Regions from separate parts of the Parabacteroides caeci genome, predicted to be linked through region 2. Evidence: riboswitches for the same ligand, from Rfam matches in the RefSeq annotation. Region 2 holds a riboswitch; each other region holds the start of a gene.

Region 1 (2,273 bases), on a different contig from region 2:
TGGGATACCACCAAGCAGAAGGAAATCCAGGATCTTCATCATTATGCCATCAGCAACTTGATCCCCAGGGCCGGAGTCTATCAGATGAAGTTACTTGAATCGTTGGCACAATCTGCTTCCATCTATTCACCGGAAGAGACTGAAACTCTTTATAATGAAACGAATAAAAAGATTGAAGAGATCAGCAGTCACATTTCAGGAGTATTAGTGAGTGCACGTGAGTTGTGCAAGTCGGGGCATCAGAACTGGGAATCTGTCCAGTCGCTTCGCTACCATATGAACCGTCTGAACGGTATCATAGAATCCGTATAGTTTTTGCGATACAATAATCGGGATAGTAATTTTTAAGTTGAGGGTGTAGCAAAAGTTTCTTCTGCTACACCCTTTTTTTATTGTATGATCATCAGTGAGAAATAAGGGAAAGATTTCTCTGCGATGATTTGCCGGTCGGAGGTGTAGTATTCCTTATCCGTTCCTACATTTTCAAAATAATGGAATTGTGTCTGCGGATGCTTGCGGATACATGCATGTACGGCTTCCACGCATTGCGACAGTTTCATAATGACGATCACGTATCCGGCATTTATCTTTTCAGATAATTCTTCCGCGGAAGGAGTGCCGGGAATAACGACGATCTGTTCTTCCTGTTTGACAATGTGCAAGCCGGCCAGTGCTCCGGCAGCGATGAAGGCGGGGATTCCGGCAATACGCTGAACGTCGATTCCCGTCTCTATAAACTTGTCATATATATACTGGATGGAAGAATAGAAGCCGGCATCGCCTTCGGCTACGATAACGATCTGTCTGCCTTCCGCATAGTTTGCGGCGGCTTCGTTGTAGAGGGCGTCGTAGGCTTTCCAGGCTTCCGTGCGGTCTTTGCTCATGGGGAGCATGAAGCAGCGGATGACAGTTTCGTTTATTTCCAGTGCACGTACGATATCGGCGGCACGCGAGAGGATTTCACCCTGCCTGTTACGGGTGGCTGGGCAGTAGATAATATCTGCTTTCTGAAGTTGTCGGAGACCTTTCACTGTGATAAGTTCCGGTTCGCCGGGACCTAATGATACGAAACTGATCGGGTAAGTCATTTTATTCTTGTTTTTATTTGGGGTGCAAATGTGCTGAAAATAGTGCAAAGTTGCAAACTTCTTATTACTTTTGCGATCGAAATAGGTTCTGTAAAACTCCTGTTCATGGAGACAGATTAAAAGGGAACCGGGTGGAAATCCCGGACAGTCCACGCTGCTGTGAAACTTCGTAACATTCCGATAATACCTTTTGCCACTGATCCGTAGGTGATCGGGAAGGCTTTCGGGATGGAAGTAAGTCAGAAGACCTGCCATTTTTAGCATAACAGTTGTCCTCGTGGGTTTGGACAGTTTGTGTCGGATAAAAACAAATATGAATATGAACAAGTATTTAGCAGGTTGTTGCCTGGTTGCATTACTGGCAACGTCGTGTGTATCGAAGGAAAATCGGGAGGAGAAGGAGAGTGTTTCGGCACAGCAGACAGCATCTGCTGATCGTGAGGCGCATATTACGCCGCAATATGCCAAAGGTTTTCAACTGTCCTATGCCGACGGTTATATCCTGATGGATATACAAGATCCCCAGAATGAAGAAAGCACCCGTTTCCAATATGCCTTGGTAGAGCGCGGAACGAAGCCGGAAGGTATCCCTGCGGATTATACGGTTATCGAGATCCCTGTGCGTAGTGCCATTTGCATGACTTCATTGCAGCTATCCAATTTCATCAAGCTAGGGGCGGAAGATAAAGTGGTCGGCATCACCAGTACCCGTCATCTTTTCAACCAGACTGTCAATAAGCAGCTGAAAGAAGGAAAGACAGCCAAGATCGGTATCGAGGGTAATTTTGATAACGAAGTGATCATGAGCATCAATCCTGACTTGATTCTTATTTCTCCTTTCAAACGGGGCGGATATGAGACAATGAAAGATGTCGGTATCCCTTTGGTACCGCACTTGGGATATAAGGAAACGACTCCGCTGGGACAGGCGGAATGGATCAAGTTCGTCGGATTGCTGCTCGGTATGGAGAAAGAGGCGAACGATAAGTTCTCCGCCATAGAAAAACGTTACAATGAACTGAAAGCGCTGACAGCCGAAGGACAGGTGAAGAAACGTCCGATCGTCTTCAGCGGCGAGATACACGGAGGAAACTGGTATGCGGTAGGCGGGAAGAGCTTCCTAGCGCAACTCTTCAAGGATGCCGGTGCCGATTATTTCCTGAAGGACGACGACCGTTCCGGTGG
Region 2 (2,273 bases):
AGGTCCCAGTGACCGGCTTCCATACTTTCCTTAAATTCATTACCGTAACGGATTACATTCGACTGTATCATTTCGCGCAGCAGGTCGTTACCTTCACGGGTACGTTCACCCACGCCGGCGAAAACAGAAAAACCGTTATTCTTTTTGGCAATGTTATTGATCAGTTCCATGATAAGAACCGTCTTTCCGACTCCGGCGCCACCGAACAATCCGATTTTACCTCCTTTGGAATAGGGTTCCAGCAGGTCGATCACCTTGATACCGGTGTAGAGCACCTCTTTGCTAGTTGTCAGATCTTCAAACTTCGGCGGCTCACGATGGATAGGGAGAGCTCCTTTTTTATCCAGCATTTTCATCCCGTCGATCGGATCGCCTGTCACGTTCATCAAACGCCCCTTTACCTGATCGCCGACCGGCATGGTAATGGGCGAACCGCATGATACGGCTTCCATTCCTCGTTGCAGTCCGTCTGTCGTATCCATAGCGACTGTACGGACTGTGTTTTCCCCAATGTGCTGCTGAACTTCCACGATCAGTATTTTCCCATTAGGACGGGTTATCTCCATGGCGTCATGAATGCGGGGTAGCACTATTTTCTCTTCTTTTTCATTATCGAAGTGAATATCCACGACTGGACCGATAACCTGCGAAACATAACCTTTTGTTTCTCCCATACAATTCTTTTTAAACCTCGTCAATATATTTTTTCAACCGTGCAATATTACGAAAACAACCTGTCGGAAACCCGAACATATTACTTTTTTGGCTTTTTTGCATTTAGTTAAACTTTAAACTAATTTTGTAGTCATTCTGAAATGAACCAATTGTTTTGTGATATGGAACAATTTGAGGAAAAATTATGCTGTTTTTGAAGAATAAGGGTTGGTATTTTGTGTGCGGAGTGGTTTGGGGGATGGTGGTATGATCTGTTAAATTATATTGCCAAAAGTAGTATTTTAAATTATCAGGCATAGTAATTGATATTATTTGTACTTTTGTCACCGGATTATGGTGTAACGGTCTGGCTTTCGCCGGCCGTTAGTAATAGGGAATCCGGTGCAAATCCGGAACTGTACCCGTAGCTGTAAGTTCTGTAACCCCGGCAAATCTTGTTGCCACTGAGGATTTTAGGATCCTTGGGAAGGCGGCCGATCATGGGAGAACAAGTCAGAAAACCTGCCATTATTCTATTATATAATGCCTCGGGTAAGGTGTTGATGGAACTTGATATATGCGTACATTATTTATTATAGTATTTATATGCCTGGCAGGCATATTTCTGTGCGTGCCTGTTCTGCACGCACAGCAGATCGATACGACTGTTTATCACCAGCTGAAAGGTGTTGAGGTCGTGGAAAAGGCGCGTCCTTCCACAACCCGCGAGGCTACACCTTTACAAGTGATGGACCGTTCGGGTATCGAACGGCTCGGCATACAGGATTTGTCGGAGGCAGTCAAACGTTTCTCCGGTGCTACCGTGAAAGATTACGGTGGGATAGGGGGGCTGAAGACGGTTTCAGTCCGTAGCCTGGGAGCACAACATACGGCTGTCAGTTATGACGGCGTAACGATCACGGATGCCCAGAGCGGGCAGGTGGATATCAGCCGCTTCTCGTTGGATAATGTGGAGATGATCTCGCTGTCGATCGGGCAATCGGATGATATTTTCCAGACGGCACGGATGTATGCGTCGGCAGGGGCGTTGAGTGTGAAGACACGTAAACCTGTATTCGATGGAAAACCGATGAATCTTCAGGCGAAAGTCAAAGGAGGTTCTTTTGGTTTGTTCAACCCGATGCTTCGTTATGAACAGAAGATAAGTAACCGCTTTTCCGCTTCTTTGCATGCCGACTGGCTAAGTGCAAAAGGGGAATACCCTTTTACTTTGGTAAACGGAGATGTTGTAACGGAAGAAAAAAGGAAGAACAGCGATATTCAGGCACTTCGCCTGGAAGGTAATCTGTATGGCGACTTGGGTAAGGCGGGAGCATTGACCGGTAAGGTCTATTATTACGATTCCGAACGCGGACTCCCCGGTTCGGTGATATTATATAGCAGCAGTAACCGGGAACGCTTGTGGAACAATAATTTCTTTACCCAGTTGCAGTATTCCAACAAATTAACGGACAATTTATCTTTGCAGGCACATGCTAAGTATAATTACTCTTTCAGCAAATACCGTGATGTAAGTAATAAATACTCAGGAGGTAAGCAAGAGGATTTGAATACCCAGGAAGAGTATTACGGTTCGGTAGGCGTACTTTATTCACCCT
Region 3 (2,273 bases), on a different contig from region 2:
ATTCAACGCCACGTCAACTTTTCCGGTTCGCAACACAACATTCACCAACTCCTCATCCTGATAGGCCCTGACATCAAAAGTCGTTCCCAATACTTTTACACTCAGATTGTCAGAGTTCACTATAAATGGTTTCAAAGAGTCCGGGGTTACTTCAAAATATGCCTCCCCTGTCAGGTAAACATCACGAGACTTTTCTGAAAAATCTTTATTATAGGAAAGAGAAGAACCAGCATTCAGCCAAACCACCGACCCATCGGCCAAAGTTACTTTCGAACGTGATCCCAATGGTACAGAGGTCTGAAAACGAATAATCTCCGAATCCTGTTCATCCGTCAATACACCTGCATAATAAGATAAACCGCCTATAGCCAGCATGATCATTACTGTTGCAACGATTTGTAACCAAGGACGAATAAAGAATATTCTTTTTGAAGAAACCCCCGCCTCTTTAGCCATCAACTCACCAAAATGTTTCTGGAAACCAAGCTCCACCCGGGAAGAAAAATAAGGAACATGGGAGATGGCCCACCAGTCCGACATTTCCGAAAACAACTGCTGATTCTTTTTATCAACCTGCAACCACTGGAAAAGTTCTTTTTTTTCAGTGTCTGACAAATTGCCCAAAAAGTGGCCGATTATCAGTTTACGTATATATTCTGTATCCATAATATTTTCAAATAAATTCATATCTACATAAATAGATACGCCATTTTTCAATAATCCGTTTATACTAAAATGAATTATTTTTGAAAAATATCCAATAATAAGCAGACAACAGGATATAAATTCCCCAATAATACTTTCAACTTAGATAATCCTTGCTTAATTTGTACCCGGACCGTACTGGAAGAAATATTTTTCATCCGGGCTATTTCTTCATAGGTTTTATTATAATAAAGGTGTTGAATAAAAATTTCGCGACACTTCGCAGGCAACTGGTCGATAGCCCTACTTATCAGATCGGTTAACTCTTTATTTTCCAAACAAGCCAAAGGTGAAGATTCTAAACAGATCAATTGCTCATGAACATCAATCACATAGCCGTTTATATCAGAGACCGGCACCTCTTCTAAGCGCTTTTTCCTGTAAAAACTCAAACACTGGTTTTGAACGGCACGTATCAAATAAGCTTTGACGGGATAAACTAATGACGACCGATTATTCCATACATTCAAAAAAACATCATTTACAATCTCTTCTGCTATTTCCGGCTTATATACATACTTTACTGCAATCGCGCACAAATAGGTATAATAGGTCGCATACAATAACTTAAAAGCATTTGTATCTCCCTTATTAATACGTAGTATGGTCTCTCTTTTTACATCCATTAATTTAGATTTAAATAAACCCGCCAACAAACTTAAATATTTTATTTCAATACTCGCACAATCTTTAACCTTTTATTCATCACAAAAATAAAAGCATGAACCACCGACGGAGCTCATCCCGTCAAGCGATCCATGCCTCTTTTCCTAATTATTATGGCAAAATAATTAAAAACAGATCTTAAAAGACGGCAAACAGGGAATGGAACAAGAATAGAAAGACATCAGATGTCTTGTTTTTCTCATCCGGCCTTTCCTCGAAGCCGTCGAAAGAATATGCCTTGCAGGTCTTCTGACTTACTTCCGGTTTGAGCGCCTTCCCATTCAAAGAAGAACAGTGGCACTAGTGTTGCCCAATCCGTTATGAAGCTTACAGCAGCGGGACTGTCCGGGATTTTCACCCGATTCCCTTTTAATCCTTTCCTGCGAATACAGGTCCGGAACAATGCATGTCGCAAATATAATACATTTTTACTAGATTTGTACAAAATCTTTATTTTCTTGTTGGGGTGATTAGAACCTTATCTGCCAATCGCTGATAGTATGTCGCTCTCGGTCGAAACCGATGGCAACTTTCACGACGGGCAACCCGCACAAAGCAAAACGTTCGGGATAATTCCGCAAATCTATCTGGTTCATGGCTGCATCCGCCGTTTTATCGAGCTTTAACTCCACGACATAAAGCGTCGTTTTCGTCCGCATCACCATATCCACACGACCACGGGGGGTACGAACTTCCACATCCACATACATGCCAAGCAAACTGAATATGGTATATAGCAAAGACTGGTAATGCCCTTCATAATCGGTATTATCGCATTTGGGGATCGTGGAAAGGAAAGTCTGCAATAAACAAAGGGCATCGTCCATCCGCTCTCCGGCTATCGCCTCGAAAAGAAGCGCAACCGTTGTAAGACCATCGGCGGTATGTTGGTGAAGATAACC

What was found. Region 2 has a riboswitch for cobalamin ahead of NBH15_RS05915 (TonB-dependent receptor plug domain-containing protein). Riboswitches for the same ligand answer to the same signal wherever they lie in the genome.
Region 1: another riboswitch for cobalamin. It lies ahead of NBH15_RS18840 (ABC transporter substrate-binding protein); the one in region 2 lies ahead of NBH15_RS05915 (TonB-dependent receptor plug domain-containing protein).
Region 3: another riboswitch for cobalamin. It lies ahead of NBH15_RS17080 (RNA polymerase sigma-70 factor); the one in region 2 lies ahead of NBH15_RS05915 (TonB-dependent receptor plug domain-containing protein).

The regions. Positions count from the first base shown of each region.
Region 1 is NZ_JAMOKT010000041.1:31,100-33,372, forward strand. Features, by position in the region: gene NBH15_RS18830 (hypothetical protein) at 1-312, shown strand, start outside; gene cobI (precorrin-2 C(20)-methyltransferase) at 390-1,088, opposite strand; cobalamin riboswitch at 1,154-1,358, shown strand; gene NBH15_RS18840 (ABC transporter substrate-binding protein) at 1,408-2,273, shown strand, end outside.
Region 2 is NZ_JAMOKT010000008.1:55,149-57,421, reverse strand. Features, by position in the region: gene atpD (F0F1 ATP synthase subunit beta) at 1-674, opposite strand, end outside; cobalamin riboswitch at 993-1,198, shown strand; gene NBH15_RS05915 (TonB-dependent receptor plug domain-containing protein) at 1,232-2,273, shown strand, end outside.
Region 3 is NZ_JAMOKT010000035.1:34,916-37,188, forward strand. Features, by position in the region: gene NBH15_RS17075 (FecR family protein) at 1-666, opposite strand, end outside; gene NBH15_RS17080 (RNA polymerase sigma-70 factor) at 741-1,358, opposite strand; cobalamin riboswitch at 1,594-1,791, opposite strand; gene NBH15_RS17085 (PD-(D/E)XK nuclease domain-containing ATP-binding protein) at 1,842-2,273, opposite strand, start outside.